Regions from separate parts of the Exiguobacterium sp. TDN 0502 genome, predicted to be linked through region 2. Evidence: riboswitches for the same ligand, from Rfam matches in the RefSeq annotation. Region 2 holds a riboswitch; the other holds the start of a gene.
What was found. A riboswitch is a leader RNA that binds a small molecule or an ion and turns the genes downstream of it on or off. The one in region 2 is predicted to bind S-adenosylmethionine.
Positions count from the first base shown of each region.

Region 1 (9,548 bases), on a different contig from region 2:
TTTGATACTGGGCGGCTTCTCGTAATAATTTTTTTGCAAGTTGCCATTGGTCGGATGTCAGCGTTCTCATCTCCTTCTGTACAGCGGTTATGCTGTTGTAGATGTACCCCCTCTTCTCGATCACTAGACGCATCGATGGGTTTAAGCACGATTTCTCAGGGAATGTTTCATAAGGTGAACGATAACTTTGGGAGGGATTCAGCAATGGGTAGACTTGATCAAAAAGTAGCTGTCATTACCGGTTCAGCAACAGGGATCGGACAAGCGACCGCACTTGTATTCGCAGAACAGGGAGCAACGGTCGTCTGTGCCGATGTCTCACTTGAAAAAGCACAACAAACGGTGGAACAGATTACACAACACGGTGGAAAAGCGGAAGCCGTCCATGTCGATGTCTCAGACGTCGAGAGTGTTGAACAACTCGCGAAGCACATCCAAGAGACATACGGTACGGTAGACGTCCTCTTCAATAATGCCGGAATCGATGAACAAGGCGGAAAAGTCCATGAATACCCAATTGACCTCTTCGATCGAATCATCGCTGTCGATTTGCGTGGTACGTTCCTCGTCAGTAAATTCTTGATTCCACTCATGCTCGATCATGGCGGTTCAATCATCAACACGTCATCGATGTCAGGGCGAGCAGCTGACTTGAACCGGTCTGGTTATAACGCGGCGAAGGGCGGGATCGCGAACTTCACACGTGCAATGGCAATCGATTATGCGCGTCATGGCATTCGTGTCAATTCGTTATCACCGGGAACGATCGAGACACCACTCATCGATACACTCGTCGGTGAAAAGGAAAAAGAGCAGGGCAAACAGTTCCGCGATGCGAACGCTTGGATCACCCCACTCGGTCGACTCGGCAAACCACGCGAGATGGCAACGGTCGCCCTCTTCCTCGCGTCTGATGACAGCTCGTATGTCACAGGTGAGGACATCACGGCAGACGGTGGCATCATGGCGTACACATGGCCGGGCGAAATGCTGATCGACTCGAAATGGAAAGATGAAGCAGAAAAAACCGAATGAGCAACGCAGGACTGACTCAAAAGTCAGTTTCTACACAGATAAGGGTGGCAGAATGATGATCTGCCACCCTTATCTCGTAAAAAAGAATGACTCATTACGCGCCACTCCTACAGGAAAAAGCGCATTTTTGCGCTGTCAGAGACAAACAAGACCCGCTTTCCTGCTTGAACGAAGCAGGAAAACTGGCTTGTGTCTCGTCTGAGGAAAGGGCGTGAAAAGACGCGTCATTCTTTTTTGAGTCAACCCCTTTTCTTTCATCTCAAGACGTTCAGTAGCGTGAATTATTTTCGGAATTCGTTTACCTCCCTGAAGTATTTTTTACAGGGTACAGGATAGGTAAAGGGGGAAAAATTCATGCAAACAGCCATTACTTACTTACAACGATGTCTTCAAATTCCAAGCGTTAATCCGACGGACGGCGAAGAGGCCGTCGCACGTTATGTGTACGATGTCCTGATCGACCATCAGATTTCAACAGAATGGATCGAAGTCTCACCGAAACGGATTTGCCTCGTTGCAACCGTTCCTGCAAGCGAGGAGGTTTCACGTCCTGCCGTACTCGGATTATCCGGGCATCTCGATACGGTTCCGGTTCAAGGAGATGGCTGGACGAAAGATCCGTACGGTGGTGAAATCGAAGACGGACGCATCTATGGTCGCGGGGCTTCCGATATGAAATCAGGTGTCATGGCGATGGTGCAAGCGCTCATTCAATACAAGGAACGTCAGGACCGTCCGAACACCATCAAACTTTTGATTACGTCGGACGAGGAAAACGGGATGACGGGAGCGCGTCATTTGACGGAACAAGGGCATGCGGATGATTTAGATGCTCTACTGATTACAGAACCGACGAGCGGGATGATCGGTTACGCACAGAAAGGAGTCGTCGGGATTGAAGTGACGTGTCGCGGGAAAAGTGCGCACAGTTCTGCCCCGCAACTCGGACGGAATGCGATTGATGACGTCTATCGTGTCATCCAGGAAGTGAAGTCGGAGCGCTTTTCGATCACGTTGAATCATCACCCGGCACTTGGTCCGGTCGTGGCGTCAATCACCTCGATTTCAGGAGGGGAAGGACCGAACGTCGTTCCGAGTCAGGCTTCGTTTTATATGGACATCCGGACGATTCCTGGCTTCGGCCGGGAAGATGTGCTTGCTGCCTTTACAGCTATCGAACGTCGTCTTGTAGCAGAAGATCCTGATTTCGCAATGAATGTGACCGTCATCAAGGATATTCCGTCATGTGAAACGGACGAACAGGCGCCTTTCTTACAACAGGTCGCAGATACGATGGAACAGATCAGCGGCGTAACACCGCGAAAAATCGCGATTCCAGGTGGAACGGATGGTGCGATGTTCAGTCAAGCGAAAAAAGCATTTCCAATTGCGATCGCTTCTTTTCATGATTTCCGTCTTGCCCATCAAGTCGATGAATCGATTCCGTTATCGGAATATGAACAAACGATTGCGTTTTGCTTCAACTTGATCAAAACACCATTACATCAATCACTTCCATCGCTTTAAACAAAAAAGGGACGACATTCGGGTGTAATACCTGAAAGTCGTCCCTTCATTTTGCTGTCTTTCATCGGCTGATTCAGTATACGCCAAGTTGTGCCAGCGCCTCACTTAAATAACTTTGATCACTGCGGAACGCTTGACTCGTTATTCCGTCAGACCAACTGATGAAGACACGACCGAGTCGATCATAACGTAAATGGAGACGCATCGCGCCTTGCTCAAAGACGACTTCTCCCTGAAGCGACTCATGAACACGGGCAAACTGACGGATGAACGCATCATACATGTCAAATGGAACTGACAAGCGCTGTTCACTGTTTTCTCCTGTCATCTGAATCGTCAGCTCCTGTTGCTTTGAATGAACATGCAGAATGTTCCACGATACCCTGCCTTCTTCTCCTTTAAAAACGATCTGATGAATCATCCGAGTTCCTTTCTTGATTACAAAAATACTCTCATTCTCTTGAAAATAACCGATTTCGATTGAACATGAAAGAGGACGGCTCTCTAAAAGTAAAATCACTATGCAAAACAGCCGAGGTACATGACCTCGACTGTCAGATGAATCAATTAATGTCCGCCTTCCGTCCGATCGATATGGCGAATGTGTTTGAGATTGACCCCGATGATGATGACGGATAAGAGGACAAAGCCGCTTCCGACATAAAACGGTAGATTTGCGTTGAAGATTTCAGCCAGTTTACCGGCCATGAACGGCGCGATGGCTGCCCCGAGAAAACGTAGGAAACTGTATGCCGCAGATGCTGTCGAACGTTCGACAGGTGCCGCGTCCATGACGGCTGTCGTGATAAGCGTGTTATTGTTCCCAAGCACAGCACCCGCCAAGATGACACAGACGATGACGACGGCTGGCGTTTCCGTGAAGATCCCCATCAACAGAAGCAAGATTGCGAATGTGATCAGCATCAAGACCATCGCTTTAATCGTTCCGAACCATTGTTTCAGTTTCGGAGCCGTTAGGACCGAAGTGATGGCAAGTAACATCCCCCAACCGAGGAAGACGAATCCAAGTCCTTTAGCCGGCAGTTTCATGACGAATGGCGCATAGGCCATGATCGTAAAGAAACCAACGTTGTAAAGTGCCGCAACGATCCCGAGCGTCAAGAGCGAACGATGTTTCATCGCTTGAAAAGGTGCTTTTAATGATAACTTCTGTTTCGGTGCAGCAGATGCTGCTGGTTTTGGCATTAAGAACAACAAGACGAGAAATGCGATGACCATGACCGTCGCAACACCCATGAATGGGGCACGCCATGTGATCGAACCGAGTGTCCCGCCTAACAGCGGTCCAATCGAAATCCCAAGACCAACGGCCGCTTCATATAAAATGATCGCTTTTGCGGTTCCGCCAGATGACAGCGAAACGATCGCAGCAAGCGCTGTTGCGACGAACAAGGCGTTCCCAAGTCCCCAACCACCGCGTAACGCGACAAGTGTCCAGATGCTGTCTGCTTGCGAAGCAAAACCAGCAACGGTTGCGATGACGGCGATCCCGAGCATCAATGTTCCTTTTTGACCAATCCGTGATGAAATCGCGCCTGTAATTAACATCGCGAATGCCATGACGGCGTTATAACTTGTAAATAAGAGCGTAACTTCACTTTTTGACGCTTCTAAATTCTCGGCAATCGTCGGCAAGACCGGATTGACGAGCCCCATTCCCATGAATGCTGTGATGCTGGCGAAAAAGACTGCCCAGACAGCAACCGGCTGGTGGAATAATCCGTGCTTGCTTTCTGCTAATACCGTTTCCGGCTCAAGCGTCGTTGTTTTTTCAGCAAGTGCCATAGTGTCCCTTCTTTCTATCGAATGTGTTACATGAACTGTTTAAACGAATGGCGGATGACGTCGCCGCGACTGATGATGCCAACAAGACGTCCTGCCTTGAGGATTGGAAGCTTTTTAATCCGTTTTGCGCCAAGTGTCGCCGCAATCTCTTCCATTTCTGTGTCAACGTCAGCTGTCACGACTTTTCGGCGTGCCAGTTCCATGACTGGCCGATTCAAGATATGACGAATCCGGTCTTCATACCCTTCTTCGTCTCCTTTGATGACATCTACGTATAAGAATGTATCGACGATGATATCTTTGTGTTTCCCGATCGCGCGCATGATATCTCCGTCACTGATATACCCGACGACTTCCTGCTCGGCATTGATGACAGGTACGCCGCTAATACCAGACTGAATGAATCGTTCGATGACTGTCCGAATCAAGTCTGTATCGTTTACCGTGATGACCTCTTGTTTCATCGACTCATAAGCTTTCATCTGAATTCTCCTTTGTCGTTCGTTTCTCATCTGCAAAAGTTGTATGATACAATTAAAAGAACAAAAATGATTGTATAATACAACTACAACTCTGTCAAGCCTCCTGCTTTTCACATTGACAGCTTATCTACATTGGGTAATCATGAGGGACAGAGAGACTTTTTTGAAAGGGGAGAGACCCGATGTCTCAACCAGCACTCGAAACCATTGAACTGGAGTTAGCGATCCTGATCCGACGATTAACGACGGCGACGGCGGACAACCGTAATTTGGATCGTGCTTCCTACCTCTTGCTGCGACAATTGGCGGAATCCGGCAACGTTGGTGTCAAAACACTTGCCCGTGAACTTCAACTCGATGTCTCGACCGTCAGCCGCCAAGCAGCGGCACTCGATCAGAAGCAACTCGTGGAGAAAGTAAAAGATCCGACAGATGGACGTGCTTTCTTCTATCACATCACGGATAAAGGTCAAGAAGAACTCACGATTTACCGGACAGCACGTCTCGCAAGCATTGAACGCCTTCTGACGGACTGGCCGTCGGATGATACGGAGGATTTCGGACGTCTACTGCAACAATTCAATCGTGCCTTACGCGAACGGTAATTGAATCATGCCCTATTTAAAGAACGGACAAAAATCGATCGATTTCTGTCCGTTCTTTTGTTTTCTTCCACTCCTCATGCTTGGGAAGCGCAGCAGACCGAACGAATTTGCGCGATATGTTCCGGTGACGTCCGGCAACACCCACCAATCAATCGAGCCCCTGCCTCATACCACGTCTTTGCGACGGTTTGGAACGACGTACACTGATTCGTACCCGACCATGTTTTTGCGACCGGATCATAGACTTCACCAGAGTTCGGATAGACGATGATTGGCACGTCCGTCAACGCCTTAACGTGACGGATAAAGTCGGTCGCGTAAGATGCCGGAAAACAATTTGCACCGATCGCTGCGAGCTGTGGATGTTGTCCAATTGTCTCGATGCACGTCGCATGTGCCGTTCCTTCACTAATGTGCGTCGCATCTTGAAGCGAGAACGTCAGCCAAGCAGACACTTCTGGGTACGCTTCAAGAATCCGGAACAACACGACAGCTTCCTCGAGCGACGGAATCGTCTCGAATGCCAGCAGATCAGCTCCTGCTTCAATCAATGCCTCAATCCGTGGTCGATGAAACGCTTCTAGCACGTCCTGTGTCACACCGTAATGACCGCGATACTCAGAACCATCTGCTAAGTAGGCACCATAAGGACCCACTGATCCCGCGATCAATGCGTCACTCTTCCCACTACGCGTTCGTGCGTTTTGCGCCAAGGTGACTGTTTGTCGAATCAGCGCCTGTGCTTCCTCTGTCGTGATATGACGTTGCTTGAATCCTTCGATACTTGCTTGATAGCTTGAGGTGATCGCGACATCGGCACCTACTTCAAAGTAATCGTGATGGACGTGTTCGATCTGTTCCGGTGCTTCGATCAAGAGACGTGCGGACCAAAGCGGATCGTTCAGGTCAAATCCCTTCTGTTCAAGTTCGGTCGCAAGGGCACCATCTAAAATCAGGAAGGGCACTTCCTGTAATCGTTGCTCAACTGGATTTTTGATTCGGGACATCTTCAACACTCCGTTTCGTAGAGGAATTCGTGAACGCATGGATGACATAACAGATCACGATGAATGGAATACCACAGTACAAGGCGATTCGTTGGGTTGGATCAAATCCGATACCAACGAGGGAAATCAAACAGACAACAAAAGCGGCAATCGGCACGAATGGAAACAGTGGTGTACGATAGACCAGTTCGTCGACCGTATGCCCTTCGCGCAGGAATTGTTTCCGGAAGCGGTACTGGGCAACGCTGATGCTCATCCAGACGACGACGACAGCAAGACCGGAAATCGAGACGAGCGCGATATAGACACTTCCTGCCGCATAGATGCTCGACAGCAGGGCCAGTCCTCCGCCAATCATGCTGAACAATACAGCTCGGAGTGGTACGCCAGCTGGTGTCACCTGTGCGAAGAAACGTGGAATCATCCGTTCGTTCGCAAGCGACCAAAGCATCCGCGAGGCGGCGTAAAGCCCGGAGTTCGCTGCCGACAGGATAGCGGTCAGGATGACGAAGTTCATCACATCTGCTGCGTAAGGAATCCCAATCCGATCAAATACGGCGACGAACGGACTTTCGAGCACGCCCTTTCCTTCCGTTGGCAATAAAACGGCTAATACGATGATCGTACCGACGAAAAAGAGGACAAGCCGCAAAATCGTCGTCCGGATCGCAAGCGGAATCGTCCGCTTCGGATCAACGGCTTCACCCGCTGCGACGCCGATCAATTCCGTTCCCGAGTAGGCAAAGTTCACGGCAAGCATCGTCATGAAAATCGCAAAGGCACCGTTCGGGAACAATCCGCCTTCCATTAACGAAGAAAAGAATGGTGCCGCACTCCCATCCTTTAGTGGAATGAAGCCGACGATGGCGCCTGCCCCCAACAAGATGAAGGCAACGATCGTCACGACCTTGATGGCGGAGAACCAAAACTCGACTTCCGCAAACACGCGAACCTTCAAGACGTTGATCCCAAGAATCATCGCAGCGAATAAGGCACTGAACACCCAGACCGGAACGGACGGGAACCAGCGCTGCATCAACATGCCCGCTGCCGTGAATTCCGAACCGAGAGCAACCGTCCATGTCAGCCAGTAGAGCCAGGCTACCGTATACCCTGTACCCGGTCCGATGTATTTTGTCGCGTAGCGATGAAAGGAACCGGTTTCCGGCATATGTACAGCCAGTTCACCGAGACTCAACATGACCAGATAGACGACAACCGCCCCGATCAAATAAGACAAAATCGTTCCGATGCGTCCTGCTTGTTCCAATGTATAACCTGTACTTAAAAACAATCCTGTACCAATGACACCGCCTAACGACAACATGATCAGATGACGTGATTCCATCTTCCGCCGAAAGGACCCGCTCGTTTTCATGACATTTTCCTCCTCGTTTCACCTATTTCAAACAAAAAAACGCACCCTTACGGATGCGTCGGTCGACAATTCGGAAACCTTATCGATCGGGTGCAGCACCCGCAGGAATTAGCACAGTATCTTACGACCTGTTGCTGAGGTTTCACAGGGCCAGTCCCTCCACCTCTCTGGATAAGTATGTAATTGTTCCTAACCCTATCAACTCTTTTCCGAATTGTCAACACAATTCAGAATACTGCTATCAAAAAGACATTCCGGATCGCGATGATCCGGAATGTCGGGAAATGCTTATTTTTTGGCGAATAAATCCGCTGTTTTCAATGCTGCACGAACCGCTTTACGATTCAATGTTCCTTGCTGATGTTTCATCGTTTTCGTTTGGGCAGCTAATTGCGCTTTGAGTGCCGCAATCTCTTGATCTTTTTGAGCCATCCCTGTCTGTTTCTGTAACGCTTTGATCTTCTTATCTTTTTCAGCTAACTGCGCTTTTGTCTGCTTTTGTGCTTCCGCGATTTTCTTTTCTTGTTCCGGGAAGAACTGTTCGAAACGGGCGACTGCTTCTTCGAGGCTGACTCCTGAAATCGGTTGAACTGCCGGCAACAATTCCGTTTGCGCCATTTGGCGGTCAAACGGTACGTTTTCCGGGTAGTTCGTTTCCTGATAGATATGCTCGAGTTCATTAACGTTCAAGAAATCAACGAAGTTATCGAAGTTACGTGCCTGAACACGTGTCGGGCTTTGGAAGTCGGCATTCGCTACGACGTCGGATAAGCGTGTATCCGATGTGATGTCATTTGCCCAGATGTGTGTCAGTTGGTGATAATCCGTCAATTCGCGCATCCGTGCATCTTTTGGAATAAGGATACTTGGTGTACCGGCAAGTGTCGCCGTGATGTTCCCGTGTAAACGTGCTCCGAAACTGAGATCGGCTTGACCGATGAAATCGAACCATGTCTGCGCATTCAAGAAGAAACGGACACGATCGTTCATGTAAGCCGGATCCGACATTTTCACCGGATAGTTCGTCACGGACAGATCAGCGATCGGATGTGTACCCGTATACGTCAATTTCAATTCCTTCATCCATTGTGGAATGAAGTAATGGTTCGGGTACTCTTCCATCCCGCGCGTAATGAAATCGAGAACATTTTGCGGTGCTAAACGTGACGAGTTGACCGTGATCATCGACTCAGACGTAATGTTCGTTTCGCGGATGTTCAGGTCACGACCGAAAGCATACATCGAAGGACATCCGATGACACGGTGGTCGATGCCTTCGCGGAAACCGAGGCGTGTCAGGTATTGCGACGTGATTTCCCCACGAAGTCCAAGCATGCTTGAGCGCTCAAGTACTGCACTGACGAATGCTTTGACATCTTCGTCGAACGGGAATCCACCGTCTAAATCCGGTTCAAACGGTGCACGTAAGCCGACACCGATGACGACGACCGGGATTTTCAGTTTTTTGATGAGTCGTGTATATTTGCGAAGTGTCGGCATGAACTCTTTCCGGAACGCATCTGCGAGTGGAATGACATATAGATCAAAGTTAGCATTGATCTCATCTGCCCGTTCTTCGTCATAGTAGTAATAGTCAGGTGTGATTGTCGTTCCTTCCGTCATCAATGTCCGGAAGATACTGTATTGATAAATAAGATTCCCGACATTTCCGCCAATGGAATTATGTTTCATCAAATAAGGAGCATCA
Region 1 is NZ_JBOZGJ010000013.1:67,572-77,119, reverse strand. It holds gene ACRPK8_RS13005 (hypothetical protein) at 1-133, opposite strand, end outside; gene ACRPK8_RS13000 (SDR family oxidoreductase) at 205-1,035, shown strand; gene ACRPK8_RS12995 (M20 family metallopeptidase) at 1,390-2,562, shown strand; gene ACRPK8_RS12990 (hypothetical protein) at 2,636-2,983, opposite strand; gene ACRPK8_RS12985 (MFS transporter) at 3,130-4,368, opposite strand; gene ACRPK8_RS12980 (CBS domain-containing protein) at 4,395-4,850, opposite strand; gene ACRPK8_RS12975 (MarR family winged helix-turn-helix transcriptional regulator) at 5,033-5,455, shown strand; gene mmuM (homocysteine S-methyltransferase) at 5,530-6,462, opposite strand; gene ACRPK8_RS12965 (amino acid permease) at 6,437-7,840, opposite strand; SAM riboswitch class I at 7,917-8,018, opposite strand; gene ACRPK8_RS12960 (polysaccharide pyruvyl transferase family protein) at 8,129-9,548, opposite strand, start outside.
Region 1: another riboswitch for S-adenosylmethionine. It lies ahead of ACRPK8_RS12965 (amino acid permease); the one in region 2 lies ahead of ACRPK8_RS15135 (LLM class flavin-dependent oxidoreductase).

Region 2 (9,548 bases):
GCTTTCGCTCAATCACTTCGTGTTGGACGACATTCGGAATCAAGCGTTGCAGCCTTGTGTGATCAAACAGATGCCATGCTTCTTCGATCGGGATATCAAGCTGCCGTTCTTCTCTCCACGTGATCATACATCTGCCTCCTTTTTCTATACAAATACCCTGTCATCCGGTCTTGTAACGTCCGGTGACAGGGCGGGAGCCGATTCTTATTTTACTGTGCTTGTTTCAAGAGCTGCTCCGAGGAACTTTGCCAGCTCGAGCATACCGTAGCGTCCGGCAGCTGCTTCAGCGTCCGAGTTGTAGTTCGTATTCGTATTGACGTCATACGTATAGATCGTACCTGACGCATCCTTAATGAACTCAATCCCGGCGACCGCAATCTGATTCGCTTGGAGGAATGCTTCGTACTTTTCGATGATCGGATCATTGAAGCCTTCAACGATTTGGAACTTCATCGGTGTTTGCGGTGCCTCTTCGCCAACCGGGCAGAACAAGTCGTCGATCACACAGGCATCGGCCGGGCAAAGCTCGAATCCTTCCGACGTATCGACTCGGACCGCATAGACAAATTTTCCGCCTACGAACTCACAGCGTGTGATATACGGTTCCGGCGCCTGGATATATTCTTGAATCAGTGTGATGCCGTCGACTGGTTCGTCAAATGTCGGACCGTCGAGATAAGCTTCGAGTGCTTCAATCGAGTGGAACAGCTGCACCCCAAGTCCTTTGCCGGCACGGTTATGTTTCGTAATGAACGACGATACTCCGATTTCTTTTGCAGCTTGTACGATTTGATCACGTCCAACAGCAGCCGTTGTCTTCGGTACACGGATGCCTTCCTTACGTAGTGCTGTATACTGATTGACTTTGCTGACCTCAAGGCGGAGCGCACGCGTTCCGTTAAAGACGGTCCGGTCATGCTCTTCTAACCAAGCAAGGACGCCTTCCGTCAACTCCGGTGCATAACGGTGACCACGTGTATGCGAAGAGGCACTCATCCGGCTGTAAAAGACGCCTTCTGGTGGTACTTGATCGAGCGGAACAATCCCCTCATCCAGATGCCACTGTTCGTACGGTAATTCGAGTTCCTCGAGACGTTTAATGAGATGGTCCGTCCATTCCTGGTTTTCGTGGAGAATATGAATTTTTGTCATGATTGTTGACCTACCTTTCGTTTCGCTTCAACCAACGGCATTACGTCACGGGCAAAGCGTTCCATTTCTTCGAGTTGTGGTGAGAATTGTAATAAGAGTAACGTCACACCAACGGCTTCGAACGCCAGAATCCGCTTCGCAATCTGTTCCGGTGTCCCGATCAGGTTCGGTCGTAGACCGCGGTTCGAGACGGAATAATCGTTTCGCTCCACCTGTTGTTCGAGTTGTGATTTACTGATGAAATCCTGATAACCGGCATAGCCGGCGCTATCTTCTTTGACGTCCGTGATGCGTTGCCACTCAAGCAACGCTTCTTCTTCCGTATCCCGGCAAATGATATAAGCGGCAAGACCGAAGCTCTCAAGTGGTGATTTCCCCGTCGCTTCCCGGCGTACTTTCATATCATTGATTTTATGAGCGACTTCTTCAACCGTTCCCCCATGCATGACGTAAGCGTCACAGTGTTCGACGATCGTCCGTTTTCCGGCTTCACTCTCTCCACCGGCATAGAGCTTGATTCCCGGACGCTGGACCGGCTTCGGATGAAGTTCCGCCTGCTCGATCGTGTAGTGATGACCGGAAAAACTATACGGTGACGCATCTGCCCATAATCCTTTCATGACCGTGACGAACTCTTCCGTCCGAGCATAACGTTCATCGTGTGCCGTAAAAATCCCATTGTATTGTTTAGCTTCCTCCGCCCACCAAGCTGAGACGACGTTCAGCGTGAAGCGTCCCCCGCTTAATTGATCGATGTTCGTTGCCATTTTCGCCGTCGTCGCCGGATTATGGAAACCGGGACGAACCGCCGTCATGATCTCAAGGCGTTCCGTCGTTGCGGCGATCGCCGCTGCCGTCGTCCATGCCTCAAGACTTGGTTCCTTGATGCCTTTGATATCATTCAAGTTCAATTCCGCGATCAACGTCGTTGAGAAGCCGATCCGTTCTGCTGTTTGGGCGACGTGTTTGACATAATCGAATGTCGCCGGCATCTGTTCATCCTCGACGTTACGCAACCACCACCCAAAAATTGGTAACCAAAAACCATACTCCACTCCATCATCCCCCTTAACATAAAAAACGCTCTTTTCGAAGTTCGAAAAGAGCGACGGTATCCTGTCCTGTCCGCTCTTATCTTCAGAAGGTATCCCTTCCTGGAAGTAGCACCTTCCGCCATGGCGGGGTTGCTGAAGTGTCTTCGGGCCAGTCCCTCGACTTCTCTAGATAAGATGTGTTGCATTCATCGTACAGAATTCACTGAACTAAAGCAACCATTAAACCGTCTTTTCCCATCGGAATTATTCCAAACAAAAAAATCCCGACATAGTGTCGGGATGAAATATTAGTATGGTGCGACGAAATCCGATGTCGGTTCTGGTGACTGTTCCCCACGGACACGATCGTAGAATTTCGCAAGCGTGACGCTGAAGTATGGTCCAACCCACAGGATAGCAAGACCAAGCGTGACGATTACAAGCAACGCCCACCCAATGAACGATAGGAAGAGCAGAAAAGCTTCCATCTTATGACCATCCATCAGTTGACGTGAACGTGTGATGGCTTCAAGAATGCCAATCGACGGCTCATCTCGAAGGATATAGAACGTCAACAGGTAAGAGAACGACTTGATGATCCCTGGAATGATCAAGAGCAATGTCCAGAGCGCGATGAAGATGAATTGAACGATGGAAAGACCAACTACTTTCAGGAACATTCCGTATGGCTCAAATAAACCTGTCACTTTTGTTTCTTCGCCACGAGCAATCGACATAGCAATCCATGTCCAACCGACTCCTACTGGAATCAGTAAAATCGACACCAATGAGACGACGAGGTCCATGCTATTTGACGGCTCATCGATATCCGATCCAAATAAGTTGGGGACACCTTGAATGATACTAAACAGCAGAAATGCTAGGACTGCAAAGCCCCAACGACCGCTAAGCGATGCCTTTGCCGCTTTTTTTAATTGAGATGACATGAGTAAGGTCCTCCTTGAAAAATAAGTTCTCACCTTACTCTACGGCTTAAAACTTCTAATGTTTCACTCTTTTTTCAATAATTTCCCGTCTTGTTGCTGTTTGAACCAAGCACGCTCAAGTTGTCGCTCACACGCTGTATATAACGAACGACGACCATCAAGGCGTTCCATCGCGAACGGAATACCATGTTTTTTCGCCTGTGCAATGACATGAGCGCTCGCAGCATGCGAAACACGGCTCGTAACGACGACGATGGCATCCGTCTTTTTAGCGAGACAAGCAATCTTTTTCGCGGACTGTGCGTCTCCTGCGAGATGAATCAATTCGATTCCTGTCGGCGCAAAGAATTCGCGATAGACAGAAGTCTGTTGCTCATTTCCAACGATGACGAGGCGCATACCTGTGAAGCGCGTGAAATCAAGCGGTGTCTTATCGACGAAATCCATCAATTGTCCAGGTACAGCTGTCGTCACGATTGGTTCGATCTTCCGCTCTTTTTGAACACGAATGCGCCGCTGTGCTTTTTTAGGTTTTGGGACCGTTTGCCGTTTCATTTTTCGGGCATACCGGTCTGACTTTTTCGCTGTAACAGGTGTCTTCTCTACTAATTGTTTTACTTTTGTCGGACGATCTGATAGTTCGTTGACAACTGGTTTTTCGTACGTAAACTGATGTTTCCAGACAATCGTCAAGCTCTCCTTTCGTCCCCGCCACATGACGAGATCGACGAGTTGTCCTGCTTCTAATCGGAAATAACGCATGTCCTCTACCGGTACAACATAATAGAACGGTTTTCCCGCTTCATCCTGTAGCGGACCATTAACCGTCTCCTCAATGATTCCGTGTGCTTTGACAATTGCTTGTTCAAACACGACACGTTCCGGATTCTCTTTCATCCGTTCCGTCGAAACGACAGCTTCGATGCGACACAGCGTTTTCTGATCATCCTGACGCTCGACACGGACACGGACTTCCATGCCATGCTCGAGATTCCAGTCACGCACGTCTCGTTCTGAAATATGACTGCCGGACCATTCCAGTAACGACCCGCCTTTTAACCCCCGCTGAAACGTATAGGCATAACGCTGCTTGCGTACGGGCTCGACCGGTACTTGAGGTGGAATCACGATGATCTGCTTCGGCTCTGCCTCGACTACTTCATCAATTACCGGTGTCTCCTGTACGTTGCGTGGTGCATAATACGCTGACATCTGAACCCATTCGTCGATTCCATTCACTTCATCAAGCCAGAGTTGCCAATCTTCATACCGCTCCACGACCGCTAATTTCATCTGTACCAATTCCGTTGCGCGTTCGATCACCTGTTGCATCATCTGTAACCACTTCCTTTGCGTTTTTTTCACTATAGCAACGGAAAAACGCGGAAGTAGTTCAAAAAAACAACCAGGTTATTTTTTTACATAGGTTCGCTGGTTAATTTCCACAGCAGGATCCTGACGCTTGTGTTTTGCGACGATGACGATTAGGACGGTGATGATGACAAGCAGGAACCACGAAGACAATTTACCAAGATCAACGACTGCCCAGCCTCCCTCTTGATGCGGGTAGACCCATCCTTTAAAAAAGGTCACGATATTCTCCGCCACCCAAATAAAAAAGGCAATCAGTAAAAAGGACAGGACGATCGGCATCCGGTAAGTCGTCTGCTCAATCGTAAAATGAACCCATGATTTATAGAAGACGAGGACGACGAGGAGCATCAACAACCAGCGTGCATCAAAGATCCAGTGATGCGTGAAGAAATTCAGATAGACGAGACTGCCGACACCAATTGCCAGCCACGGGGAGGGAAATGCCGTAAATCGTAGGCGAAATCGTCTGAATGCCTGACAGACATAGCTTGCGACACTAGCGTACATGAACCCTGCATATAGTGGAACACCGGCTATTTTCGTCCAAGCCTCTTCCGGATAACTCCACGATCCGACATTTACCTTGAACAGTTCAAGTGCTAATCCGATGACATGAAAGAGTAAAATCAGCTTGAATTCCTCCATTGTTTCGTACCGCGTGGCGAGTAAAATGATTTGGACAAGGATACACCAAATCAATAATATGTCGTAACGGGCGATCGGTTCAGTCGGCAGATAACGCGAAAGCGCGAGCGCCGCGAAAATCATCACGGGAAAGACGCAACAGACGGCTTCTATGTATGTAAAACGAATCAGATGTCGGATCGCTTTCATCCTGTTCCCTCCTTTTCCTTCAGTATACGGGTCCCGTTTCTCCTTCCCCTCCTTCTTAGGATGGAAAAAACGGAAAATTTCGTCTTTCTTCTTCCACTTTTCTCATGATACAGTTAACGAATCAATTATTTTAAGAAATGAGGTGCCAGACATGACGCGTCATCGCGCTTCCTGGTTGTTACGCGCTACGTTAAAATGGGGATTATTCCTCCTCGGTTTATTTTTACTTGCCCTCGGGTCATCGATGATGATCACAGCAGAACTTGGTGTCTCGACCTGGGATGTGCTCCATCTCGGTTTACAGAAAAAGACGCCGTTATCTGTCGGAACGATCATTTTGCTCGTTGGTCTCTTACTCGTTTTCGTAAAATATGCGTTAGACCGCGTCACGCCGCAAATCGGAACACTCGTCAATGCGATCTTTGTCGGCGTCTTCATGAATCTTGTGCTTGGTTCTCATCTCTTACCCTCTTTTGAGTCTGTCTGGTTGAATACACTCTGGCTCGTTTTCGGGATTTTCATCATCGGTATGGGCGCAGGCCTGTATGTCGCTGTCGGATACGGGGCCGGTCCACGCGATGGCTTGACGCTGACGCTTGCAGAGCGTTTTGGAACCTCGATTCGCCTGATGCGGACAATCATGGAAGTTACGGCATGCGGTATCGGCTGGTTGCTCGGTGGTCCTGTTTTCTTCGGCACGATTCTCTCGATTTTCTTAATCGGACCGTTTCTCCAATTTTGGTTGTTTTATTTTCGGAAGATCATTGCAGCAATTGACGCAAAAGGTCTTCCAGCGTCTGAACGCCAAATCAGCTAAGTCGCCTGAATCGATATCATTCCGCGTGAATGATATCTTTTTTTATATTGAAAGCAGATAAGTTGCGTCATCAAATTAAACACGTTATATTCGTTTACATATCAATCTTTGATACGTCAAAGGTTTCTTCGAACGAAGGGAAGGATGTGATGGATTGAGTATTTCCTGCAACGAAAAAGGACGTTTGATCTATGCACTCGTCTCCGTCAATAAGACGATCGCTCAAAAATTCGATCTCTGTACGGACGGATTCAGTCAGACTCGAATGGATTTGCTCGCTCAACTGCAAGTCGATCAAACGATCAGTCAAAAAGAACTGCAAAAACGCGTCAATGTCGATCATGCGGCAGTGACCCGTCACCTCAAGCACCTCGAATCAACCGGGATGATTGCCCGTGAGCGTTCAGTTGCTGACAATCGGGTGATTCTTGTTTCCTTGACGGAACAAGGAGCGACGCGCATCGCACGATTACGTGAACAAAAAGACGAGTTCCTCGAGAACTTACTCGAAGGATTCTCCGCTGAAGAACAACGGACGTTAGCTGAGATGATTCAACGCATCGAAGCGAACGCCGACACATTACCTAAACTAAAAGAGGAGTCGATTTAATATGGCAACGCAAACTACAACAGACTTCATGGAAATCGTCAAAGGACGCCGCTCGATCCGTAACTACGATACAGACGTGAAGATCTCAAAAGAAGAAATGACACAAATCCTTGAAGAAGCAACACTTGCACCTTCTTCCGTCAACATGCAACCATGGCGTTTCCTCGTCATCGATAGCGAAGAAGGCAAAGCAACACTTGCACCACTCGCGAAATTCAACCAAGTCCAAGTCGAAACATCTTCTGCTGTCATCGCCGTCTTCGGTGATATGAACGCCGTTGATCAACTGGAGAACATCTACGATACAGCTGTTGAAAAAGGTCTCATGCCACAAGAAGTTCGCGATCGCCAAGTACCAGCCATCCAAGGGATGTACAGCAGTGTATCAGCAAACGATTTGAAAGACAGCATCTTGATCGACTCTGGTCTCGTTTCGATGCAATTGATGCTCGTTGCTCGTGCGCACGGTTATGATACAAACCCAATCGGTGGATACGAAAAAGATCAAATCGCGGAAGCGTTCGGTCTTGAAAAAGATCGTTATGTACCGGTTATGTTGCTATCAATCGGTAAAGCAGTTGATGCAGGATACCCATCTGTTCGTTTGCCAATCGCAGACATCGCAGACTGGAAATAAGTTTTTCACACTATAAACAGAGAAAACACACAAGGGAGATTGAATAATTATGACTACTCAAACAACAACGGACTTCATGGAAATCGTCAAAGGACGTCGCTCGATCCGTAACTACGATACGAACGTAAAAATTTCAAAAGAAGAAATGACACAAATCCTTGAAGAAGCAACACTTGCTCCATCTTCCGTCAACATGCAACCATGGCGTTTCCTCGTCATCGATAGCGAAGAAGGCAAAGCAACACTCGCACCACTCGCGAAATTCAACCAAGTTCAAGTTGAGACATCTTCTGCTGTCATCGCCGTCTTCGGTGACATGAACGCAGTCGACAGCATCGAGACAATCTACGACATGGCTGTTGAAAAAGGTCTTATGCCACAAGAAGTACGCGATCGCCAAGTACCAGCCATCAAAGGTTTCTACCGTCCAGAAGACGTTGAAACATTACGTGATAGCATCTTGATCGACTCTGGTCTCGTTTCGATGCAATTGATGCTCGTTGCTCGTGCACACGGTTACGATACAAACCCAATCGGTGGTTATGAAAAAGACCAAATCGCAGAAGCATTCGGTCTTGAAAAAGAACGTTATCTTCCAGTCATGTTGCTTTCAATCGGTAAAGCAGTGGACGCAGGATACCCATCAGTTCGTCTACCGATCGCTGACATCGCAGAATGGAAATAAGCAATATCAGCCGGTCCGGATTCCTTTCACAGGAATCCGGCTTTTTTGTATACTCAGAGAAAAGGAGGCGTCAGGGATGTATGATGTCACGATTATCGGAGCCGGTGTAGCGGGAATTTTTCTCGCTCATCAGCTCATTGAAGATGGACAGCATGTCTTATTGATCGATGCCGGAAAACTGATTCGTGAACGAACGGCAGAAGATGCGTATCTTGGATTCGCGGGTCTTGGAAAATCAGAAGGAAAGTTTAATTATGCGACGGGATTCGGTGGCGAACTCGTCTCAAAAATCGGCGTAGAAACGACGCAACGACTGTTCCAAGAAGTCGATAACCTCTTATGTACATATGGTGCAGATACGATCGAAACCTATTCTACTCATTCGCCTACTGTAGCATCTCGTGCCCGCCGTGCCGGTCTCCACACAGTCGAGACGACGGTCCGTCATCTAGGTACAGCACGGACAGCTGCCGTCTTCACAGCGTTTGAGGATGCCTTATTGTCACGACTCGATGCCCGCTTCGAAGCGACGGTCGAGCAGATCACGAAGTCGGAGCCGTTTACGATCAAAACAGCGGACGAGACCTTCGTCAGTCAACGAATCGTCTTCGCGACGGGTCGTTCCGGTGCAGACTTTACGCTGCACCAGTTAGCTACGCTTGGTGTCGCGCCACAGCGGACTCGACTGGATCTCGGGGTGCGGATTGAAACGGATGAAGCCCTCTTTCGAACGCTGCTACAGGAGACATTCGAGACGAAGCTCGGTTACGACTCTCCTCATGGTCAAGCTGTCACCTATTGTATGAATCCGCGTGGACGAATCATCCGCAAATATCAAGAAGGACTCGTCATGCCGGACGGTCAAAATGTCCACGAGACGGTAAACGGCTCGACAAATCTGAACTTCACGCTGTTTCTTCCGCGTTATTTTTCGACGCTAGCGAAAGCGAATGCGTATGCCGCACGCATCATCGGCGGAATCAACCAAGGTGGTGATCGCATTCTCGTTCAGCGACTCAGTGATTTCCGAGCATCGCGAGCGACGACACACGATCAATTGAGTCGTAACACCATTGTCCCTTCTCTAGCTGCTTCCCCGGGAGATTTGCACACGGAAGTGCCTGCGGAGGACCTGCTTGTCTTAGCAGGCTTTTTAGAGCGCCTCGAACAACTCCTTGAGACAAAACTTCCGGAAGATACGTTGCTTTACGGATTAGATGGCAAGTTTTACGCACCGATGCTCGAGACGTCCGAGACGTTTGAGACGACATGTCCCGGTGTCTATGCGATTGGCGATTGTTCCGGTGCGACGCACTCGCTTGCCCAGGCAGCCGCAAGCGGACTTCATCTCGGGCATGCCTTGACGCAAAACAGCCGGTCCTTCTCCTCCTAGACGGAGAGGGACCGGCTGTTTTACTTATTTTACTTCTTGAACGCTTCATACACCTTCAGTTGTTT
Region 2 is NZ_JBOZGJ010000022.1:5,566-15,113, reverse strand. It holds gene ACRPK8_RS15145 (hypothetical protein) at 1-127, opposite strand, end outside; gene ACRPK8_RS15140 (ATP-grasp domain-containing protein) at 205-1,152, opposite strand; gene ACRPK8_RS15135 (LLM class flavin-dependent oxidoreductase) at 1,149-2,207, opposite strand; SAM riboswitch class I at 2,281-2,383, opposite strand; gene ACRPK8_RS15130 (DUF975 family protein) at 2,495-3,133, opposite strand; gene ACRPK8_RS15125 (DUF2325 domain-containing protein) at 3,197-4,468, opposite strand; gene ACRPK8_RS15120 (DUF817 domain-containing protein) at 4,544-5,341, opposite strand; gene ACRPK8_RS15115 (YczE/YyaS/YitT family protein) at 5,493-6,158, shown strand; gene ACRPK8_RS15110 (MarR family winged helix-turn-helix transcriptional regulator) at 6,313-6,768, shown strand; gene ACRPK8_RS15105 (nitroreductase family protein) at 6,770-7,405, shown strand; gene ACRPK8_RS15100 (nitroreductase family protein) at 7,455-8,090, shown strand; gene ACRPK8_RS15095 (NAD(P)/FAD-dependent oxidoreductase) at 8,167-9,483, shown strand; gene ACRPK8_RS15090 (DEAD/DEAH box helicase) at 9,513-9,548, opposite strand, start outside.